One region of the Moritella sp. 24 genome, then DNA from elsewhere that is predicted to be linked to it. Evidence: predicted binding sites of a transcription regulator. Region 1 holds the regulator's gene; each other region holds the start of a gene.
What was found. Region 1 encodes sigma-54, which starts transcription at its own class of promoters, with help from an activator protein. Its sites were predicted from a motif close to GTTGGCACGNNNNTNGNNT; they were not measured.

Region 1 (6,174 bases):
GGCTTGGCATGACCGCTGTGAATGACGAAACGAAGCTCGTTGGTATTTTTACGGATGGTGATTTACGCCGTATCTTAGATGCACGTATAGATATTCACCAGACGCCAATCAGTGAAGTAATGACAAAAAGATGTGTTACTATTAATGAACATATCTTAGCTGCAGAAGCCCTTGCCGTCATGGAAAATAAAAAAGTTAACGGCTTAATTGTAGTCAACGAACGACAAGAGCCCGTCGGCGCCTTCAACATGCATGACTTACTACGCGCAGGTGTACTATAAAATGATCAACACATTATACGGTCCTATTCCACAAGACATCTTAACCAAAGCAAAAACATTAAAATTACTCATTTGCGATATAGATGGCGTCTTTTCTGACGGTCGCGTTTATATGGGTAACGATGGGGAAGAACTAAAAGCCTTTCATACTCGCGATGGTTTCGGCGTAAAATCATTACTTAATGCCGATATCGAAGTTGCGGTGATCACCGGTCGCCAATCCACGATTGTTGCAAACCGTATGCAAGCGTTAGGTGTTAAACATATCTACCAAGGCCAAGACAACAAAGTTATCGCCTTTAATATGTTACTTGAAGAACTCAACATATCTCCAGAACATGTCGGCTATATTGGCGATGATGTGATTGATTTACCGGTAATGAATCTTTGCGGACTTAGTGTTGCTGTTGCTGATGCGCATCCTCTCGTTAAAAAAGGCGCTGATTTTAGCACCTCAATCCGCGGTGGTTTCGGTGCAGTAAGAGAATTAGCAGACTTAATCCTATTGGCTAAAGGCATATTAGATCAAGCACAAGGCACGTCTGTATGAATCGCCAAAATGTAGGCATTGTTATCCTGTTCCTGTGCGCGCTTGGTGTTTGGCGATTTTTCTCGCCAGATGAACAGTCAACAACGGCTACATCGACCGAATATCAACCTGATTTCACCGCACAAGTCCTACGTAGTGTCGAATTCAGTGAAGAAGGAAAAATTATACGTCGCATTTTTGCAGATAGTATGGAGCATTATGGTGAGTTAGGCATGACAATGTTCACCAACCCCGTTATTATTCTTTACGATGACAACGCCCAAGCAACATGGAAAATTCAAGCCACTGAAGGTAACTTCAGCAGTGACGATATAGCAACACTACGCAATAATGTTGTCATCAAAAACATGGCTAAAAATGATTATATTGATGTCATCACAACGAGTTATTTACAATTAGAACTTGCCAAAAATTTGGTACGCAGCGATCAATTAATCACTATTTCAGGGACCTTATTCAACCAAACAGGTGTCGGACTTGAAGGTGATTTAAAGCAAGAATACATGACAATCCTTAAGCAAGTTGAAGCGATTTATACTAATGATGAAAAAATATAAAATTTTACTATTAACATTATTCATGAGTAATTCAGCACTCGCACTCGAGTCTGATTTTAAAGAAAATGTTGTCGTAAATGCAAAACGCCAAGAAGTGTTCATTAAAGACAATCGCGTTATATTTTATGATAATGTTGTTGTTACTCAAGGAACTATACTAATAAAAGCGGATAAGCTAACGGTATTAAGTTCAGGTGGAAAAGGCACAGAAGTGATGATTGCTACAGGTAAACCTGCCACATTTTATCAGGAGCTTGATGGCAGCAAAAAAATCAATGCTGAATCGAATGAGATCCGTTATGAACTCGGTAAAAAACGTTTAACGTTATCAACAAATGCACGTTTACGCCAAGCCGACAGCGAAGTGAAAGGTGATAAGATCATCTATCAAATCGACAAACAAGAAATGATAGCCGAAAGCGGAAATCATGAATCAGATCGAGTGATCACAATTTTCACTCCTGAAAACAACAAAACTAATTAGAGTAAATACATTCATATGGCGCGTTTAAAAGCATCACACTTAGCAAAAAGCTACAACAAACGTAAAGTTGTTTCAGATGTGAGTCTCGAAGTCGAATCAGGACAAATTGTTGGTTTACTTGGGCCTAATGGCGCGGGTAAAACAACGACCTTTTACATGGTTGTAGGCTTGGTTAAGCGAGATCATGGACAAATCTTCATTGATGACCAAGAATTAACGCATGAACCTATGCATATTCGAGCGCAACAAGGCATCGGTTATTTACCACAAGAAGCGTCTATTTTTCGCCGTTTATCAGTAACGAAAAATATTATGGCGATCTTAGAACTTCGCACAGAATTAAGCCGTTTTGAACGTGAAGAAAAACTAGAAGAATTGTTAGAAGAATTTCATATCACCCATATTCGCGATAGTTTAGGCATGAGCTTATCCGGTGGTGAACGCCGCCGTGTTGAGATCGCAAGAGCACTTGCCGCTGATCCCAAGTTCATTTTATTAGATGAACCTTTTGCAGGTGTAGATCCTATCTCTGTCGGCGATATTAAGAAGATTATTCAGCATCTACGTGATCGTGGTTTAGGGGTGTTAATTACCGACCATAACGTACGTGAAACGCTTGATGTATGTGAGCACTCTTACATTGTAAGCCACGGACATTTAATCGCATCTGGTACTTCTGAAGAAATTCTGTCCAACGAAAAAGTAAAAGAAGTGTACCTTGGAGATCAATTCCGACTATAGTTTGATATTGATATATAGCCGCATTAAGGAAGAGAGAGTAGTCGTTAGATGAAGCCATCATTACAACTTCGTATGAGTCAATCTCTGGCAATGACGCCACAGCTACAACAAGCGATTCGATTATTACAATTATCGACCTTGGAGTTACAGCAAGAGATTCAAGAAGCGTTAGACAGCAACCCGCTGCTAGAACAAGAAGATCCCAACACATCTCCGTCAAATGAGAGTGATAACGATGATTCACTTAACGCTGATAGTACTGACTCAATTACTGATACCAGCCAAATAGAAGTGAGCGATGCGCTTAATAGCGACTCAATGCCCGATGAGCTACCTAACGACAGCAACTGGGATGATGTTTATACCCCACAAACGCAAACTCACAGCGGTGGTAGCGCAGGTATTGATGGTTTAGACCAAGTTTACCAAGGTGAAACCAGCGAAGGCTTATACGAACATCTCATGTGGCAAATGGAATTAACCCCCTTCTCCGATACTGACCGTGCAATTGCAGTCGCGATTATTGATGGCATCGATAATTATGGCTACCTTAGCCAAACTTGTGACGATATTCTAACGAGTGTCAATATAGGTCATCAAGAAACCAATGACAGTGACGAAGAGCAGATCGAATTAGATGAAGTTGAAGCGGTATTAAAACGTATCCAACATTTTGATCCCATCGGTGTTGCTGCACGTTCATTACAAGAATGTTTATTAATCCAACTTCAACACTTACCCAAAAACACGCCTTGGTTAACCGAATGTCAGCAAGTAATCCAATCTCATATGGATTTATTAGGTAATCGAGACTATCGTCAATTAAGCCGTAAAACAAAATTAAAAGAGCCTCAACTCAAAGAGATCATGCAATTAATCCAGAGCCTAGAACCAAGGCCTGGAAATGCCATAGATCAAAGTGAAGGACTCTATGTTATCCCTGATGTTCTGGTAAAGAAAAAAAATAATCAGTGGATAGTCGAGTTAAATCCTGACATTGTGCCAAGATTAAAAGTGAACAATGAATATTCAAGCCTATCGACGGGTAACCGTAATAGTAGCGATGGACAATTTATTCGTACGCATGTTCAAGAAGCAAAATGGTTTATTAAAAGTTTAGAAAGTCGTAATGAAACGTTACTAAAAGTAACAAAATGCATTGTTCAACGCCAAATGGATTTCTTTGAATATGGTGATGAAGCCATGAAACCTATGGTGTTGAATGATATTGCAGAAGAAGTGGAAATGCACGAATCAACAATTTCTCGTGTCACAACGCAGAAGTTTATGCATACACCACGTGGTATTTTTGAATTGAAGTTTTTCTTTTCAAGCCATGTAAGTACAGATAACGGTGGTGAGTGCTCATCTACCGCTATCCGCGCATTAATTAAGAAATTGGTTGCGGCAGAAAATGCCATAAAACCATTAAGTGACAGCAAGATTGCTGATTTACTTGCTGATCAAGGTATCAAAGTGGCTCGACGCACTATTGCGAAGTATCGAGAAGCGCTCAGCATACCGCCATCTAATCAGCGTAAGAGCCTGCTATAAGGCTCATCTAACCTTCATATGGGAGACATATATGCAAATTAATTTAACAGGTAGACATGTAGACATTACAGATTCACTGAAAGATTACGTTGATAGCAAGTTTTCCAAATTAGAACGACATTTCGATCACATTAACAATATCCATGTGATTTTAAATGTCGAAAAACTACTCCAAATTGCAGAAGCCAAAATACATCTAAATGGGGGTGAAATCTTTGCCGTACATGAGCATAATGACATGTATGCCGCAATTGATGGCTTAATGGATAAGCTTGATCGCCAAGTGATTAAGCACAAAGAAAAATTAATCCGTCATTAATTTTTAGTCCCACTAATAAATAACCTAAAGGAAATAAACATTTCCTTTAGGTATTAATGCTTCTGACATAATTAAAACATATCATATCCAAATCAATTGCGGGATAATGAGCCCATTATTTTATATCGCTATCAGTTTTAAATTAGCTACCTAATTTTGACTAACACTAGGATATATTAGCTACGCAGATGTGAGGATAAAAGATGAAATTAATAATAGTCAGTGGCCAATCAGGTTCCGGTAAATCAATCGCATTACGGGTACTTGAAGATCTAGGCTACTACTGCGTAGATAACCTGCCTGTTAAATTATTACCACAACTATTACAAACCTTAAACGCCAAAACAGAAAAAGTCGCGGTGAGTATTGATGTGCGTAATCTACCGACTGATAAGAAAGAGTTAAATGACATTATTGAGGAGCTAAAAGCGAGCACCGAGCTAACAAGCTTATTCCTTGATACTAATAAATCAGTTCTAATCAAACGCTACAGTGAAACAAGACGACTTCACCCATTAACCAAAGGTGAATTTTCATTATCTCAAGCGATTGAAATAGAAGAAAAACGCTTACGTCCAATCGCCTTACACGCAGATTTAAAAATCGATACGACTGAACTCAATATTCATGAGTTAAGTGAACAAATAAAAGAGCGTATTTTAGGTAAGAAAAATAATCAGCTTGTCTTAGTATTTCAATCTTTTGGTTTTAAACACGGTTTACCAATGGATGCAGATTATGTATTCGACGTACGATTTTTACCAAACCCGCATTGGATCCCAGAGCTAAAACCTTATACAGGGCTTGATGAACCAGTAATCAAATACCTCAGTCAGCAATCTGAAGTCATGAGTTTTACACTACAAATTGAAAACTTATTAACGACTTGGTTACCGCTACTTGAAAAGAACAATCGTAGCTATGTAACTGTTGCCATTGGTTGCACTGGTGGTCAGCATCGCTCTGTATTTATTGCCGAGCAGCTAGCAAAAAGCTTTAAATTGCAAGATCGAGTGGTACAAACACGCCACCAAACATTAGAAAAGAATAAACATAAGAACAACTAAGTATTCGCTTAGTTACTCAACAGGCAATAAAAATAGATAATGATTATAATTTATTGTTAATACTGATTATAAATGAAGATTAAGCTAGAATCGCACAGCGCGAGTGAAAGCTCGCAGTTCTAGTATTTAAGAATGGGGACGACATATGCCAGAAAAGATGGAGCATGAAAGCACACACCTACGCTTAAGCGAAGTGAACGAAGCACTTGATAGTGGTATGTTTGTTCACGTAAAGCGGATGCTCTACCAAACGCCCCCTTGTGATATTGCCCTATTATTGGAATCATCGCCACCAGCGGGACGTAAAGTGCTGTGGCGATTAACAGACCCTGAATTACAGGGTGAAATCCTCGACGAACTCAATGAAGATGCAAAAACCAGTATTCTAAAACTAATGGATACTGAGTCTTTAGTGGCTGCGACAGAAGGCTTAGACACCGATGATTTAGCCAATGTATTACGTAGCCTACCAGACAGCATCTACCAAGAAGTTATCACCCAAATGGATACCCAAGATCGTCACCGCTTAGAAACCGCGATGGCGTATCCAGAAGACACTGCTGGCAGTATCATGGATACTGATACTATTACCTTAAGACCAGATGTAACTGTTGATGTTAT
Region 2 (6,174 bases), 1.1 Mb from region 1:
CGGGAGCCTTACGTAATAAGTGAGCAAGCAAGCTATAGATATCGATACGTAATGTAGTTTCTTCAGCAATTGGCTGTGACATGTTTTGTGTTTCCATCATTTCGTTTTACACTCGCAACTGACTTGTTGGATCATCAGCCATGTCAGAAAAAATATCGCGTACACGACAGTCTTCACACATAGATAAACGGCGAATAGCATCACCCTGAAATTGTGAATGACCTTGTAATTTCTCGGTCAGCATTTTAATCATTGAGGCTGGCGCAAATGCTTTACCGCAACTTAAACAACAAGCCGCTTCTTCTTCGTGGATCATCACTGCACTTTGGCGATTTTCAGCATCCCAATTAAGTCCAGGTTTTAAGCTGATGACTTGCTCTGGGCAGGCTTTTTCACATAAGCCACACTGCACACAATCTTGCTCTTTAAACTGTAAACCGGGACGACCACCCACTGCGTGTAATGCGCGTGTTGGACATACTGCTACACAGCCCATGCATAAGGTGCAATCATCAGTTTTACATTCAACGCTACCGTAAGGTGCATTTTCTGGTACGTCAGACTGTGTCGGCTTAACCGTGCTTTGTACGTGTAATCGATCTAATGCACTAAATAGTTTTTCACGCTTAGTCCCTGATAATTGTTCGGCTAATACACCGCTATCCATCACTGCGATCTTATTATCAGCAACAGGTAATAAAGAGGCTGGGAACACGACAAAGTCAGCTGCTTTATTAAGATCGAATAAGCAAATACGGTCAGCTTCAAAACCAAGTTCCGTTAAGAAGTTATTGGCGATACCTAATTCATCTTTTAATACACGATCAATCGTTGCAGGGAGGTAAGCGATATTCGTTGCAAGCAGTACTTGGTGCGCACCGTAAACCAACGCGCTAAACCAAGTATCGACCCCCACAGTCGCTAACTCTTCCAATGCTATCGGGATCACATTCGACGGTAATGAAGGCAATTGCGCTGCGAGCGCCTCTTCATCTCGATGACCAAAGAATAAAATCGTCGGCTTCTCACCACCCGCCATTTGATAGCTGTTTAATAAACGGTAGATAAAGTTCTGCGTCTTTTCAGCCTCAGGTAATGCGTAAGTAATAGCTTCTGTCGGACACGCGGTTGCGCATGTACCTACGCCCTGACATAAGAACGGGTTTATTTCGATAGCATGACCATTACTTGATAATGCACCCGCCGGACAAGCATCAACACAACGTGTACAACCACTCACACCACGTGATGAATGGGCACAAATGTCATTGTCTAAACGGAAGTATTTTGGTTTATCAAACGTACCTAACATGTCAGGTAAAGTTTCAATCACATCTGCAATCGCTGCTTTACCACTGCCAACGGGGTAATAACCGGGTGCAGGTATCTCGGTGTTGATAATGCTATCAGCGCTCATATCAACCACTAAATCAAAGCTATCACCACCGATCGTGACTTCTGCTAGGTTGGTATAGGTATTCAGTAAGCTACCCGCTACACGGCAGTTCACTTCGAACGCGCCAAGGTAGCCTTTAATCATAACGTCATCACTGAAAAATACGTTTGTGTCCTTGCTCGCTTTCACCGCTTCTGTCGCAGAGGTCGCAAGTAGTGTCACAGAGTTAAGCGTGGCAAATTGCGGCGCTAACGCAGTGATCGTATCGTATGCACCAATGATCAATAAATTCCCGCGGCTCTCGTAAGAAACCGTTGGTGGGATCAAGTTAGATAATTCAACCGTGCCCGCAATCGCCGTTAAGCGTGCTTGACCATTGTTATCAGTAAATGTTTCTAGAATACTTCTTAACATTGTTATTCCTGTATACTCGTCACCGCTATTCAGTGTCGATTAAACTGCGAGTTTATTCTCGCTGCTCTTAAGGCTGCACTACCGTACAATTCGCACCGTATTTTTCTGTAGCTAATAGAGCAATAACCGAACCAACTTTTAACGGAATAAAATGACTTATAAAGAGCTAAAGTCAGATAAGGATAGTTGGGGTATTTCTAATTGAGACATTTTGTCGCTACAAATAATCACACCTGCATCAAATTGTCCCGATTAAAAATAAGGTTTTTAGTCCCTTTATGTCTCATCTTGCTGATAAGTTTTGTGATGAACCTCATCAGCGCTAGGTGAATGTTCGAAATCTTCCGTGACGGGTTCAGTAATCTCATCTTCCACTACTGACGTTTCTGCTGTTTGTATTTCAGGGTCTTCTGTTAGCTCTGTATTTAACTCTCGATCTATTTCCTGGTCTAGCGCGACGTCTTGCTCTGGTTCATCTAATACCTTGTTAACCCAACCACGTAGCTGCTTCGCGACACTGTCATCAAGTTTGGGGATATTAGAAAAGTCTTCAGTATGATCATCCATATCACTGATATAATTGAACTCGTCAGAGTGAAACAGTTTGGCTAACGCTGCCTTTTTAACTGATTTATCAACACCCTGCTGCAAGAATGAAGCAACACCACTATCAAAAGTGACGCTATCTGCATCGGCAATCGTGAGTGTTTCATCGCTACTTTTATCTGCAAGACCATTCTGCTTATCTTTATCACTCGCTACCGCATCATCGGTAACATCATTACTGAGCCCATCCACTTGATTTGATTCTGAATTAGATTCATGAACCTGTTCAATTATGAGCTCAGGCTCTAGCGACTCGACTGCGGCTTCATTTGTATCAAGTAATTCTTTTGAAGCCTTGTCTTTAGCTGTTAGAGAACGACTTGACCAACGTTGAAAAAAGTTAGTTGCCACTTGAACGTCCCTTCTTATCTTTATAACGTTTCTTTTTAAATTCAATTAGTTCGCCGTGACGCCCAATAAAAGCTTCCATCCAAGCCTGTACCGGTAATGGCATTTGAATATGTAACACTTGATAGTCACCATCCATATAACTGCTCGCGACACTTTGCGCGACAGTAATAAGTAACGGTGATAGCTGCTCATTATTTTCTTCACAAACAATAAATAGATGCGGGTCTTGTGAGCTGAGGTTAAAACGGTAATCGGTCCGTTCATCGCGGTATAAGGTTAATACACGCTCATAGCTAATGCCGATGCTGGCATCATCTTGTGTGTGGTTGTGATCATACAATTCAACATTATCAATAGACCAAGACAAGGTCGTCCAGCGTCCAATTTGTTTCTCTTCAGAACAAAGACGAAACTTGATTGGCCAACTTGATTCGTCTTTTTCTAAGCGCTTATGTTCATCAGCTTGTTGCACACATGCTCCTTTGTTCTATTTTTATAATTATTTAGAATTTGTTATCTAACTTTCCCTACTCAGCAAAATTTAGACCAAGTTATAAAATAATGGCAAATAAAATAGTTAAGTTGGAATGAACCTTGCTTTACCTCTTCATAGATATATAAACAAGTAGGACTTTCGGATGCCGCAATTACCAAAAATAATTAGAACCAACTCTTCAGTTGAACACACTATGACTGTTGACATCATGGATGAGTATGGCGATACCATGACCAAAGAGATCGCGTGCGAACATCCTTTAACGATTTACTTAAACTGGGTTGAAGTAGTGACAGTGATGACACTTGGTGCTCGCCCAGCCGACCTCGTATTAGGGTATTTAAAAAACCAAGGCTTCATTGAAGACATCAGTGCGATTGAGTCATTGATCATTGATTGGGATTCTAACTCTGCCGCCGTGATAACCCATGAAAGCACCGATGGCTTAGAAGAGAAGCTAACCAAAAAAACGGTTACCTCTGGCTGTGGCCAAGGCACGATGTTTGGTAACGTGATGAAAAAACTAGAAGATGTCACACTACCACAACCCACATTACGCCAATCAAGACTGTATGGTTTGTTAGAGGCACTAACCCACCACAACGCAACCTATAAAGCAGCTGGTGCAGTACACGGTTGCGCCGTTTGTAGAGACACTGAGATCTTATCCTTTGTTGAAGATGTTGGTCGTCACAACGCTGTTGATACCTTGGCTGGTGAGATGTGGTTAAAAGGCCAAACAGGTGAAGATAAAATTTTCTATACAACGGGCCGTTTAACGTCTGAAATGGTCATTAAAGTTGCGCAGATGGGTATTCCTGTATTGCTATCTCGTTCTGGTGCGACTCAAATGGGTTACGACTTAGCGAAAAAACTGGGTATTACCATGGTTGCGCGCGCGAAAGGAAATCGCTTCCAAGTGTATAACGGTATGGCTAATTTAGTGTTAGATGTGAAAGGCCCTGAAGCAGACGCTCTTTCTCAATCACAACCTAAAACACAGTCACAAGATCCAATTGGTAAAAGTGCATGAGTGAACACTTTCCCGCGTTTATGAACGTGAAACAAGTGGCAGAGTATTTAGACCTGAATGAAAAAAAGGTCTACACACTGGCCAATGACGGGCATTTACCTGCAACCAAAGTAACGGGGAAATGGTTATTTCCAAAATCGATGTTGGATAAATGGCTACTCGAATCTTGCCATAATGGCGCGCTGAATGATCGCCTCTTAATTGCAGGCTCAGATGATCCACTCTTGCAATTGGTTGTGGGTAAAATGGCGCAAAAACTTGGTAGTACTGCATTGGTGGGTTATACCTCAACTGGCACACGACAAGGTCTGGCAATGCTGAGTAAAGGCCATGTTGATATGTGTGCGATTCACTGGGGTCATGCCGAAGAAGCGAGCTTACGCCACCCTGCATTATTGCAACAGTATCCAGGTCATAAAAACTGGGTGTTGATCCATGCGTTTGAACGTCAGCAAGGCTTAGTGGTAAGTAAAGAATTGGCTGATTTAGTCAACTCACGTTCGTTAAATTTACAAGAGTTATTAACATCACGCTGGCGTTGGGCCTTACGTCAAGAAGGGGCTGGTAGTATGCGTGCGTTAGCAGAGTGGTTACACAACCATGCGACAACGGTTGAGATGCTCACAGCAGCTGAAACCTGTCACAGTGAACGAGAATTAGCATCTTGTATTGCCCGTGGTGAAGCAGATGTAGGTTGTGCGAGTCAAAGTACCGCTGGTGAGTTTGGGTTAGGCTTCATTCCACTGAGTACCGAAGCATTTGAATTAGTGATCCCAAAAAATATCTATTTCCGCACCTTACAACAACAATTGCTACAGTCATTATCTGATATGAAGATCCAAGCCAAAGGTGATCAATTAGGTGGCTATAACTTTAGCCGGACAGGTCAGCAAGTTTGGAGTGCGAATTAGTCTCCTGCGCATCAAAATAGAGGTGTAAAAAAGCCCAGATATCGAAACGCGTACTGGGCTTAATTACATTACCTTACTGGAGTTCAGCTTTATTGCGAGGCATGATGAAACAATACTCGCAATAAATTAATTACATTGCTGCGTTAAAGATCGCGCAAATTTCTTCGTGAGTAGCTTGTTTTGGATTTGTAAATCCGCACGCGTCATTTAAAGCATTTTTAGCCAATTCAGGGATATCTTCAACTTTTACGTTTAAACTTGTTAAACCTGTTGGGATACCGACTGCTAATGCTAATTCTTTAATTGCAGCAATCGCCGCTTCAGCCCCCTGCTCTGCAGTCATGTCTGCAACATCAACGCCCATTGCTTTTGCAACATCACGTAAGCGGTCAGTACAAACTTGAGCGTTATACGCCTGTACATGTGGCAGTAACACTGCATTACATACACCGTGTGGTAAATCATAGAAACCACCTAGCTGATGCGCCATCGCATGTACATAACCTAACGATGCATTGTTAAATGCCATACCCGCCATGAACTGTGCATATGCCATTTGTTCACGTGCTTCGATGTTTTCGCCATGTGTTACGGCTGTACGTAAATTCGCTTGGATCAATTCCATCGCTTTAATTGCAACAGCATCCGTAATTGGCGTCGCAGCAATTGATACATATGCTTCTACCGCATGGGTTAATGCATCCATGCCCGTTGCCGCAGTTAATGACGCAGGTTTTGCTAGCATCAACTCAGGATCATTAACAGACATAAGTGGTGTCGTATTTTTATCTACGATCGCCATTTTAATATGCGTTGTTTCATTAGTGATGATACAGAAACGTGTCATCTCTGATGCTGTACCCGCAGTCGTATTTATCGCAACAAGTGGAAGCTGTGCTTTTTCTGATTGATCAACACCTTCATAATCAGCAATATTACCGCCATTAGCAGCCACTAATGCAATGCC
Region 3 (6,174 bases), 800 kb from region 1:
TACTAGTGGATCTAGTCCAGGTGATGTTGCTGGTAGATTCATTGTCATATCAACATTTGCAGTCTTTTCTGGTACACCTGCTGTATCTGGTATTTGCAATGGTTTGGTTGAGGCCATGCTCACTGCTTTTGGAGAACCATCATCATTCACGTCATAAATTTGCAGGTAATTACCAGCCGAGTTAGTTACAAAACTATTCGCATCAAGTTTAAATGCACCTGCACGTGTATAGTTACGATCCATCGACTCCATGCCATCAGACATAACAAAAAAACCGTTACCATTAATCGCGAGATCGAGCGAGTTCTCAGTAAAGTTTAAACTACCTTGTTGAAATTGTTGTGCTACATGCGCAGTGGCAACACCGTTACCTACTGACGTTTTAGCATTTGAGAAAATCGATGTTGCATAAACATCACCAAACTCAGCGCGAGACTCTTTAAAACCTGTTGTATTAACGTTGGCAATATTATTTGCCGTTGTATTAAGGTCTTTCTGAGCAGCGTTGATCCCACTCAAGGCGATGTTAAATGACATATGACTTCCTTTTTATTCAATATAATTTAGTAAGTTTTAGCCGCAACTTCTGTTGCTTGACTTAGTGGTAGGCTACCCATACCTTTTAAGTTCAGCATAATACCGCCACCCGTATTACCGATGTTAACGCTTTCAACATGCTGGAAACTTGATATCTTAAGATCTTGTGCATTGCCGTCTATCGATGCAGATGCTTTCAAGCGGTAACTTCCTTCCGCTACTTTATTGCCGTTCATATCAGTGCCATCCCAATCAAAGGCAACCGCACCGCCTTTTTGCTCACCCATATCAATCAGTTTAACAACTTCACCAACTTGGTTAGCGATTTGTAAACGCATATTAGGTGCATCCTGAGGCAGGTCTATTCGACCAGACACATTTTCACCTGCAGATAGGAATGCCGATGATGCAGGCGCTAATACCTTAGTGCCAACAAGACCAGATGCTTGTAAAGCCTGATTCGAACTCATGATCGTGTTTAACTGCTCAAACTTGCTATCCATATTAGCAATACCATCAGCAGTGGTAAAAGATGCCATCTGCGCGACCATGTCTGAGTTTTCTACAGGCTTAAACGGGTCTTGATAAGCAAGTTCTTGTGTTAGTAACGAAAAAAAGTCTTCTTGGCCAAGCTCTTTGCGGGTAGTTTCTGCCGCCTGCTCTGCCGCATCCTTTTTTTCAGTCTTAAACTGACTACTAAAATCAGCTATATTATTATTGTTGTTAATTGTCGTCACAACCAAATACCCTCTATGAACCCTGACCTAACGCCAATGTCTTACTCAACATTTTCTTTGCTGAATCAGCTATTTGCACGTTAGTCTGGTATGAACGAGATGCGCTAATCATATTTGCCATCTCTTCCATTACGTTTACATTCGGACGATATACATAACCATCTTCGTCAGCTAATGGATGATTCGGATTAAATTCATTAACCAATGGAGCATCACTCTCTACAATCCCTGCAACATTCACGCCAACTGCTTCATTTTGAGCTGCATTGGCTTGATCTAATTGTGCTTGGAAAACGGGATAGCGTGCTTTATAGGTTTCACCAGCACTACTACTCACACTATTTGCATTAGCAAGATTACTTGCAGTTGTATTTAAACGAACTGATTGTGCACTCATTGCCGAACCGGCAACGTCAAAGACTCGAAATAAGCTCATAATTATTGTCCTTTAATTGCCTTGCGCATAGTTTGAATTTTACTGCTTAGAAATGATAGTGATGCCTGATATTCCATGCTGTTTTGCATAAAACTGGCACGTTCCTCTTGTACGTCAACGGTATTACCATCACCGGTATCAGGTTGATTAGGGACTCTAAATTGCAGGTCAGACGCAATGCCTCTGCCGCCTGAGATATGACGTTCACTGGTTTTTGATAAATTGAAATTAGTACCTTGCGTCGCACTTGCCAGCGCATCTTTAAAGCTTAAATCTTTTGCTTTAAAGCCAGGTGTATCCGCATTAGCAATATTACTCGCTAACACTTCTGCACGGCGTTCTCTTACGCCGACAGAGTATTGGTGTATACCTAATGCATTATCAAAATTAATAGCCATGAACGCCTCCTAAACATTTATATCGTAACCAATCGCATGATGATTACGATGATACAAATGATAAAAGCAACATGTGTGCCAAAATTAAAAACAATACTCAGATATTATCTCGCCATTTTAAATTTCGAATAAAAACAATTTAAAACAACGCGTTACGACTTTGGCGTTAATTTAAATTAATGGCACTAAATGACTGAGTTTAGATATAAAGAGTGTAATGATAAGAATAATAAAGAGGAGTAGTTTTTTTGACGGTATAGATCGATAAGTTACCGCCAATAAACAAACACTTGAATAATGACGATAACTCACCGCTAAGTAGATTATTTTAGTTTATATACAATACCCGGATTACAACGGATCATTTCAAACTTATCAGTTAGGCCTGTCAACGATTCTGACGCACCTAAAAATAAGTAACCACCCGGTTTTAATGACGCTGCAAATTGATTAAGAATCTGACTTTTAATTTTTGGCGAAAAGTAAATTAGTACATTACGACAAAAAATAATATCGAACTTACCGAGTAAGGCATAACTTTCTAGCAAATTGATTTCACGAAATGATGTCAATTGCTGAACTTCACGATTCACCTTCATTTTATCATCAGGTAATGTCGTGAAAAACTGACGCTTACGTTCAGCGGATAGACCTCGTCCAAGCGCTAAGCGATCATAAACACCTTCTTTACAATGTTTAATCATTGTTGGTGATATGTCCGTACCGACAATTTGTACATTAGGTTTAACTAAACGTTTAAGTTTTTCTTGTGTTTCAATCGCAGACATCGCAATTGAAAACGGTTCTTGACCAGATGACGATGCCGCAGACCATATTTTAACTGGCAACCCTTTATTCATAAATTCAGGTAAGAGCTTTGTTTGCAAATATTCAAACGGGTAAATATCACGGAACCACAATGTTTCATTCGTGGTCATCGCGTCAATAACATCATTACGTAAATCACGCGCTAACATGGTCATTGATTTTTGTACTAGCTCAGTTAAATTAGCCATCTTATGTTTTGCCAATAGCGGCAATAAACGGCTTTTAACTAAATATTGTTTATTTTGTCCTAATACAATACCGCACTGAATTTCAAGAAATTCACTAAAACGGGTATAGACTTCATTTGACAATGTTTGCACTATTTTTTACTCAACTTTCTATTATAAAGATACACTTATTTAACACAGTAATTTTCTAACTCGGATCTGCTACTTTTAATGCCTTTAATACCGCACCAGCAAGTTCATCTGGATTAAATTTAGCAATGAAATCATTAGCACCAACTTTAATCACCATCGCCTGATTGAACACGCCACTCAGTGATGTATGTAGAATAATATACAAACCATCTAGTGATTTATCATTACGTACTTCAGCTGTTAACGTGTAACCATCCATCTCTGGCATTTCGATATCAGAAATCATGAGAGCAACTTGATCCGCAATAGGACCATTTTGCGCCATTTCACGTAATTTATTTAAACCATCACGGCCATCTTTTGCCAACACGATTTTAAAACCAAGATCAGACACCGCTTTCTTAATTTGATTACGCGCAACGCTTGAGTCATCAACCACAAGAATCACTTTCTCAATCGCAGATTTATCAATCTCGCTAGCCGTTTCTAGCACTTCCTCACTAATTTCCATTTTTACTGGCGCTACTTCATGCAGAATTTTTTCAACATCAAGTACTTCAACCAATTCATTATCCACTTCAGTAACAGCTGTTAAATAACTGAATCGCCCCGTTCCTTTTGGCGGTGGTAAAATTGATTCCCAGTTAATATTAATAATACGTTCAACACTTGATACTAAAAAGCCCTGCACTGAACGATTATATTCAGAAATAATAATAAACGCTTTGCTCAAATCTTGAATTGGACGACCACCCGTCGCTAAACTCAAATCGATCACAGAAATTGTATTTCCACGTATATGTGCAACACCACGGACGACACTATTAAGCTTAGGTAGAATAGTTAATGGCGGACATTGCAATACTTCTTTCACTTTAAATACATTGATACCAAAACGCTGACGCCCGTTTAAGCGAAACATAAGTAATTCCAGACGGTTTTGTCCTACCAGCTGTGTGCGCTGATTGACCGTATCGAGTAATCCTGCCATTATCCATCCTCAGGTAAATGTAACTTATTATCAACGTGGCTTGAATATTGCTTTACCACTGTATTATTCATTTATATTGTCGCTTACGACATAAAGTAGTCAAAAACTTGGCTCTTAATTCACTTTATACGTAACGTTTCATTTTATATCGGCTTAGAAACCTAAATGCTTAAATATATTTTATCATTCTCGCTTTTCTATTGCTTAAGTTTACTGAGCTATTTGCCACTAGCGCTCGCAGCCACAGATAAACATCAGGCGATTGAAGAGTTTGCGGAATCTTTTATCAAAGCGCAACTACTTAGCTCTCAGAATGAAAGGGTAAGCATTGAAGTAACAAAAATTGACCGCAGAATAGCAGTAACTCAGTGTGAAGGTAATATGTCCGCCGAGTTAGTTGGTAATAAAAGCTTACAACGTGCAGCAACCGTAAGAATACGATGCAGTAATGCTAAAAACTGGCAACTGCACGTGCCAGTGAAGATTATTCGTCTAGTTCCTGTCGTGGTGAGCAGCCGACCTTTATCAAAAGGTAGCCTATTAACGAAAAACAATACTAAAATAGAATATATGAACCGTGTTTTTTTACGCTCAGGCTATATTTCAGATTTAAGTTTTGTCAATAAAGCACGCTTAAAACGACAACTGTCCAATGAACAAATGATCTCAACACGGGATATTTGTCTTGTGTGTAAAAGCGAAAGCGTTACAATTACTAGTTCAGTGGGAAATCTAACCGTAAAAACTGATGGTGTAGCATTGGCTAACGGTATTCTGGGTGACAAAATTAATGTCCGTAACCGTAAATCGAATCGAATCGTTTCGGGTACTGTTCAAGCCGCAGGCGTCATCCAAATAAACTATTAAATTTTACTAAAGTATTATTGTTATAAGTCGATAATCTTTTAGTACACCTGTTTACAAATCAATAGGTAGAAGAATGGCCATAAATTTAACCAATTTAAATAATCGTAGTCACCAGCTTGATCAAGCAAGAAGTACGCAGCAAAAAACCAGTGTTCAAACTGGTAATGTAGCTCAAACTTCACCGCAACGTACAGCGCAAAGTGACTCGGTTAATATTACATCACAAGCCAAAAGTTTGACCGCTATGGAACATGATTTAGCTCAAGGTACGCCTGTTAACGAGTCAAAAGTAGAAAGTTTGAAAAAAGCCATTGCTGACGGTAGCTATCAAGTTGATGCTAACAAGCTAGCAAAGAATATGTCTAATTTCGAAAACTTACTTGCTTAACCGAGTGCTATAGATACAGATGATATTGACTACATTGCCCGAATTACTCGTTCTACAAACATCTTATGTAGAACAATTATTGGCTCTATTAACGGCTGAAAAATCAGCGTTAGAGTCACGCAATGTCACAGCCCTAGAAAAGCTCAGTCAAGATAAGCAACAAAAAATAATGCAAATTGCCGAGCTCGATGTAAAAATTGGCCAGCATACAGATGCGGCAGAATTACTGACTACCTACCTATCGCAAAAACAACAAATTGAAGCTGATATCAGAGAGTGCCAAGAGCTTAATGATGTCAACGGTAAACTGATTGAGCTCAATTTACGCAACACCAAGCGACTAACCGACACCATTATTCGTAGCCGCTCTCGTAACAATATAACCTATGATAAATTAGGCCGTACTCGCGGATCATTTTCTACCCTTGGTATGACCTTCAAATCATAACATTCAGCGCTTAATGCACGTTTAATCACTAACAAACCGTTACATTTATCGCTAATCCTCCTCTAGACGTCTCTTTATATTTATTTTTCATATCATCCCCTGTCGCCTTCATGGTCTTAATCACTTGATCAAGTGATACCTTATGATCGCCACTGCCCATGCGCGCCATACGCGACGCATTAATCGCTTTCACAGCACCAATCGCATTACGCTCAATACAGGGG
Region 4 (6,174 bases), 610 kb from region 1:
AAGTGCGAATGTTGACATGAGTAACGATAATGGGGGTGAAAAACCTCCACGCCGAAAGACCAAGGGTTCCTGTCCAACGTTAATCGGGGCAGGGTGAGTCGACCCCTAAGGCGAGGCCGAAAGGCGTAGTCGATGGGAAACTGGTTAATATTCCAGTACTCACTTATATTGCGATGGGGTGACGGAGAAGGTTAGGCTAGCATGGCGATGGTTGTCCATGTTTAAGGTTGTAGGCTGTATTCTTAGGCAAATCCGGGAATACATTAAGGCTGAGAACTGATGACGAGTCTCTACGGAGATGAAGTAGTTGATACCCGGCTTCCAGGAAAAACCTCTAAGCTTCAGATATAAGAGAATCGTACCCCAAACCGACACAGGTGGTTAGGTAGAGAATACTAAGGCGCTTGAGAGAACTCGGGTGAAGGAACTAGGCAAAATGGTACCGTAACTTCGGGAGAAGGTACGCCAATGATGGTGAAGGACTTGCTCCGTAAGCTATTGTTGGTCGCAGAGAAATGGTGGCTGCAACTGTTTATTAAAAACACAGCACTGTGCAAAATCGAAAGATGACGTATACGGTGTGACGCCTGCCCGGTGCCGGAAGGTTAATTGATTGGGTTAGACTTAGGTCGAAGCTCATGATCGAAGCCCCGGTAAACGGCGGCCGTAACTATAACGGTCCTAAGGTAGCGAAATTCCTTGTCGGGTAAGTTCCGACCTGCACGAATGGCGTAATGATGGCCACGCTGTCTCCACCCGAGACTCAGTGAAATTGAAATCGCTGTTAAGATGCAGTGTACCCGCGGCTAGACGGAAAGACCCCGTGAACCTTTACTATAGCTTGGCACTGAACATTGAACCTACATGTGTAGGATAGGTGGGAGACTGTGAAACATTGTCGCTAGATGATGTGGAGTCTATCTTGAAATACCACCCTTGTACGTTTGATGTTCTAACGTAGGCCCCTTATCGGGGTTGCGGACAGTGTCTGGTGGGTAGTTTGACTGGGGCGGTCTCCTCCCAAAGAGTAACGGAGGAGCACGAAGGTTGGCTAAACATGGTTGGACATCATGTGGTTAGTGCAAAGGCATAAGCCAGCTTAACTGCGAGACAGACACGTCGAGCAGGTACGAAAGTAGGTCTTAGTGATCCGGTGGTTCTGAATGGAAGGGCCATCGCTCAACGGATAAAAGGTACTCCGGGGATAACAGGCTGATACCGCCCAAGAGTTCATATCGACGGCGGTGTTTGGCACCTCGATGTCGGCTCATCACATCCTGGGGCTGAAGTTGGTCCCAAGGGTATGGCTGTTCGCCATTTAAAGTGGTACGCGAGCTGGGTTTAGAACGTCGTGAGACAGTTCGGTCCCTATCTGCCGTGGGCGTTTGAGAATTGAGAGGAGCTGCTCCTAGTACGAGAGGACCGGAGTGGACGAACCACTGGTGTTCGGGTTGTTATGCCAATAGCATTGCCCGGTAGCTAAGTTCGGAACTGATAACCGCTGAAAGCATCTAAGCGGGAAGCAGGCCTCGAGATGAGTTCTCACTGGGACTTTAAGTCCCCTGAAGGGCCGTTGGAGACTACAACGTTGATAGGCAAGGTGTGTAAGTGCTGTGAGGCATTGAGCTAACTTGTACTAATTACCCGTGAGGCTTAACCATACAAATTAAAGTATGATTAATTGAAATATCGACTTAAGAATAGATTGAACACTTTATGTTTTAAAGACTTCTTTATTTATAGCTTTTCAAATTTTAAAGATTGAAACCATGTGTTTCAAGTTGAAAGCAAATAGAATTTGCTTGGTGACCATAGTGTTACGGTACCACCTGATCCCATTCCGAACTCAGTAGTGAAACGTAATAACGCCGATGGTAGTGTGGGGCTTCCCCATGTGAGAGTAGGGCATCGCCAAGCGCCAAACAATGTCGAAAGACTATAATTTAGACTGATAATATCAGCACAGATTGTGCGGAGCGGTAGTTCAGTTGGTTAGAATACCGGCCTGTCACGCCGGGGGTCGCGGGTTCGAGTCCCGTCCGCTCCGCCAACAAATAAAAAAAGCCTGAATCTTACGATTCAGGCTTTTTTTATGCCTGAAATTTGAGTTTATAAAAATATGTTGAACCAGTAGCTCAACAGTATTATTAATTATTATTAGTAAGCTTATTAGTTCGTAACAGGGAGAGGGGTTCGAATTATAGCTTCACTTTGATTCAAACAGCCTAGTTCGAATGAACAGGCTGTGTGATAGGTATTAAAAATTGAGTTTGTTACTTGGTGTTATGAGCACTCATTGTTGCCTTGCTGTCTGATTTGCCAAGTTAATGTCGGTGTTATACGGTAGAAAGGTAGACCATCTTTGTACTGTTTAACTTTTTCACTACACCACGTTTTTGCAGCTATATTCGTTGTGATAGGTGAAGTGCTAAAGCATTGACCTTCATCGGTGCTTTTGAAAATTGAACTTGAGGTCGTTAATACATCGCAGGTGACGTAGGACGCTTCTTCATAAACATTAATTGTCTTTGTCTTTGTACTTGTAACACCTTCGGTGCTTATCACTGTAAGAGTTATGTCGTAAGGTCCTTCCGCAGAATAAGTTGTTGATGTATATATGTTTGATGCTGTATCACCATTACCGAAGTCCCATTGATAAGATGTTATGTCACTGCTCTGGTTTGAGCTTTCTGCGGCATTGAAATTAACCTCAAGTTTGTCTTTTGTATAATTAAACTCTGCAATAGGTGTTGTCGTTTCATTTACAACGAAAACGCTTGTCATTGTTGTTGCTTGAGTTAGATCCTCCGCAGTAACTTTTAAGTGTACTTCTTGCGGACCCATTTTTGTGAAGTTATGACTGATTTCAGAACCTGAAAATTCCTCACCTTCAATAATCCAAGAAAATATAGATAGAGGGCCTTGGCTATAGCTAGATAAATTACTGTTAAAGACATATGTTGAAGTTCTTCTATTCGTAATATCTATGACAGCTTTTGGAAGAACTGGACCTGTGGCAATATCATCTGCAGTGATTTCTATATTTCTTGAAAATTTGGCAAGTTGTTCACCGGTATCGTTTATTAGTGTTAACTTTACTTTATATGTCGCTGTATCTGTAAATTGATACTGAGTCGATTGTTCCGGGTAAAGTGAGGTTATTTCCCCTTCGGTCTCTAAACTTATTGACCAGTCAAATATTAGATTATCTGCGGACTGAACGATATCATTTTCAGTATAGATAGCTGTAAATTTATAAACCGGAGAGGCAATGTCGTAAGGTTCAGCTGAGAATGTAACCGCATAATTAATATCTATTTGTTCATCTTTATTATCAAATACGTCTTCAGAACCACAGGCTGTGAGGTTTGATAATAGTGCTATGAGTAGTAGTTTCTTCATTGTATATCTTCCATGAATTGAGATTTAAAGTAACAGATCCATCTTAGTTACTCAGCTTGGAAGCACACTATCATTATTATTGATTATAAAAAGTACCAATTTTATTTTAGTACACAACCCTTCGTAATCTAACAGAATTGTTTTTATATCGATGATTGAGGTGATTTTTAATTGATGATTCTCAAGATTCATTCTTTAGACTGGTGATTACCTATTAGGTAGTGGTTATTAGGCATTGAAATTAGTTGATGTCTTACATAAATTTAAGATATGAGAAGTTATTAAATTTGAGATTAAGCTCTCAATTCAAATTTGATAACATTAATTTAACAAACTGCACTAAATTGGAATTAATCATGTGACTCTTGCACCAAATAAGTGCTTCTTTGATGTATGTAATCGCTGTGTTACGTGTAAGTATATGAATTTATTTGTTTTAAATTGTTGGCACGGAGGTTGAATTAAGTTTAATCATATAGTTATTCAATATACTCAGGCAAGGAGCTATTTATGAAGCTAATAAGCGCAATCATTAAACCATTTAAACTCGATGATGTTCGTGAAGCAGTCGCAGATATCGGTGTTGAAGGATTAACAGTTACTGAAGTAAAAGGCTTTGGTCGTCAGAAGGGACATACCGAATTATATCGCGGTGCAGAATATCAAGTTGATTTCTTACCTAAAGTTAAGTTAGAAATTGCAACGCAGAGCGAAAATGTTGATCGCCTCATTGAAGCTATTAATAGTGCTGCTTATACCGGGAAAATTGGTGATGGTAAGATTTTTGTTTACGATTTAAAACAAGTTGTGCGTATTCGTACGGGCGAAATGGACTCAGAAGCAATTTAAGGGAAATAAATTATGCAAGAGCTAACAACTACAGTTACTGAGTTGCGTTTCGCACTCGATACTTTTTATTTTTTAATGTCAGGTGTACTTGTCATGTGGATGGCAGCTGGTTTTGCTATGCTAGAAGCAGGTCTGGTTCGATCTAAAAATACAACTGAAATTCTAACGAAAAACGTCGTGCTTTATTCAATCGCATGTATCATGTTTTTATTAGTTGGTTACAATATCATGTATGTGGATAACGCAGAAGGCGGTATCATCCCATCATTTGGTTCTTTAATTGGTACACAATCTGAAGGCGCTGATCATTCATTAGAATCAGATTTCTTCTTCCAGGTAGTATTTGTTGCGACTGCAATGTCTATTGTATCTGGTGCGGTTGCTGAACGTATGAAATTATGGGCTTTCCTTGCTTTCACTGTTGTTTTAACAGGTGTTATTTATCCGATTGAAGGTTATTGGACTTGGGGTGGTGGTTTCTTATCTGAAGCTGGTTTCTCTGATTTCGCGGGTTCGGGTATTGTTCACATGGCCGGTGCAGCTGCTGCATTAGCTGCGGTACTTTTACTGGGTGCTCGTAAGGGTAAATATGGTAAAAATGGTGAGATTTATCCAATTCCAGGTTCAAATATGCCATTAGCAACATTAGGTGCATTTATCTTATGGATGGGTTGGTTTGGCTTTAATGGTGGTTCACAGCTGTTATTATCAGATGCTGAAAATGCAACGGCTGTTGGTCAAATTTTCCTAAATACAAACGCAGCAGCAGCTGCAGGTGCTGTTGCCGCATTACTTATCACTAAAATTATGTGGGGTAAAGCAGACTTAACAATGGTGCTTAATGGCGCGTTAGCTGGTCTGGTAACGATTACTGCTGACCCGCTTAGCCCTGCACCGGCATTTGCAACATTATTAGGTGGTTTAGGCGGTGTATTAGTTGTGTTCAGTATCGTTGCATTGGATAAAGCTAAAATCGATGATCCAGTAGGTGCTATCTCTGTTCATGGTGTGTGTGGTCTATTTGGTCTAATGGTTGTTCCATTTAGTAATGGCGATGCAACATTTGGTGCTCAGTTATATGGTGCAGCTATTATCTTTGCATGGGTATTTGCGGCAAGTATCTTAGTGTGGGCTGTATTGAAAGCAACAATGGGCATTCGTGTTAGTGAAGAAGAAGAGATCACTGGTATGGATATGGCTGATTGTGGTATTGATGCTTACCCTGAGTTTGTATCAGTTAAATAAATATATTTCACATTAGTGATTAAATAATAAAAGCTCAGCATTTGCTGAGCTTTTTGTTTGTTTCTACAAAATATAAATAATATGAAATTGGTGTAGCGATATTACGACGCTACTCTATTAGAAACCAATTTCTAGCTATGATATTATTTACTCAGTTTCCTCATTAGAATTTTAATCTTTCATGTTACTTATTATCGATAATTACGATAGTTTTACGTTTAATTTATTTCAATATTTCTCAGAACTTGGCCAAGAGGTTATCGTTAAACGTAATGACGACATTTCACTGGAGCAAATATCTGCACTTTCACCTGATTACCTAGTTATTTCACCTGGACCTTGCACGCCAAACGATGCCGGTATTTCACTATCTGTTATCGAACAATTTTCAGGGAAAATACCAATTTTAGGTGTTTGCCTTGGTCATCAGTCGATTGCGCAAGTATTTGGGGCAAATGTGGTAAAAGCTAAAAAAGTGATGCACGGTAAAACATCTCAAATACAGCATGTAGGTAAAGGCGTTTTTTCTGGATTAAATAACCCTTTAACAGTGACGCGCTATCATTCTTTAATTGTTGAAGCTCCAACATTAAATGACGAGTTTGAAATTACAGCTTGGACGGAAGATTGTAATGGTGAATTTGAGGAAATCATGGCATTCAAGCATAAGTCTCTTGC

Region 2: HWV00_RS03845 (formate dehydrogenase accessory sulfurtransferase FdhD) is a predicted target of sigma-54. The motif match lies at 3,349-3,367, and genes of this name have one in related genera.
Region 3: flgB (flagellar basal body rod protein FlgB) is a predicted target of sigma-54. The motif match lies at 2,173-2,191, and genes of this name have one in related genera.
Region 4: glnK (P-II family nitrogen regulator) is a predicted target of sigma-54. The motif match lies at 3,846-3,864, and genes of this name have one in related genera.

The regions. Positions count from the first base shown of each region.
Region 1 is NZ_CP056123.1:4,397,524-4,403,697, forward strand. It holds gene HWV00_RS19635 (KpsF/GutQ family sugar-phosphate isomerase) at 1-281, shown strand, start outside; gene kdsC (3-deoxy-manno-octulosonate-8-phosphatase KdsC) at 283-831, shown strand; gene lptC (LPS export ABC transporter periplasmic protein LptC) at 828-1,388, shown strand; gene lptA (lipopolysaccharide transport periplasmic protein LptA) at 1,411-1,872, shown strand; gene lptB (LPS export ABC transporter ATP-binding protein) at 1,888-2,613, shown strand; gene HWV00_RS19660 (RNA polymerase factor sigma-54) at 2,662-4,167, shown strand; gene hpf (ribosome hibernation promoting factor) at 4,199-4,486, shown strand; gene rapZ (RNase adapter RapZ) at 4,690-5,553, shown strand; gene mgtE (magnesium transporter) at 5,699-6,174, shown strand, end outside.
Region 2 is NZ_CP056123.1:814,839-821,012, reverse strand. It holds gene HWV00_RS03865 (molecular chaperone) at 1-82, opposite strand, end outside; gene HWV00_RS03860 (4Fe-4S dicluster domain-containing protein) at 107-1,810, opposite strand; gene HWV00_RS03855 (DUF3306 domain-containing protein) at 2,087-2,767, opposite strand; gene HWV00_RS03850 (DUF3305 domain-containing protein) at 2,757-3,239, opposite strand; gene HWV00_RS03845 (formate dehydrogenase accessory sulfurtransferase FdhD) at 3,406-4,296, shown strand; gene HWV00_RS03840 (helix-turn-helix transcriptional regulator) at 4,293-5,207, shown strand; gene yiaY (L-threonine dehydrogenase) at 5,338-6,174, opposite strand, start outside.
Region 3 is NZ_CP056123.1:3,600,029-3,606,202, forward strand. It holds gene flgE (flagellar hook protein FlgE) at 1-537, opposite strand, end outside; gene HWV00_RS16035 (flagellar hook assembly protein FlgD) at 564-1,274, opposite strand; gene flgC (flagellar basal body rod protein FlgC) at 1,288-1,710, opposite strand; gene flgB (flagellar basal body rod protein FlgB) at 1,713-2,108, opposite strand; gene HWV00_RS16050 (protein-glutamate O-methyltransferase CheR) at 2,432-3,256, opposite strand; gene HWV00_RS16055 (chemotaxis protein CheV) at 3,312-4,247, opposite strand; gene flgA (flagellar basal body P-ring formation chaperone FlgA) at 4,413-5,114, shown strand; gene flgM (flagellar biosynthesis anti-sigma factor FlgM) at 5,188-5,502, shown strand; gene HWV00_RS16070 (flagella synthesis protein FlgN) at 5,522-5,950, shown strand; gene HWV00_RS16075 (L-serine ammonia-lyase) at 5,979-6,174, opposite strand, start outside.
Region 4 is NZ_CP056123.1:372,870-379,043, forward strand. It holds rRNA gene HWV00_RS01710 (23S ribosomal RNA) at 1-1,661, shown strand, start outside; rRNA gene rrf (5S ribosomal RNA) at 1,802-1,917, shown strand; tRNA gene HWV00_RS01720 (tRNA-Asp) at 1,974-2,050, shown strand; gene HWV00_RS01725 (PKD domain-containing protein) at 2,284-3,402, opposite strand; gene glnK (P-II family nitrogen regulator) at 3,913-4,251, shown strand; gene HWV00_RS01735 (ammonium transporter) at 4,264-5,496, shown strand; gene HWV00_RS01740 (aminodeoxychorismate/anthranilate synthase component II) at 5,678-6,174, shown strand, end outside.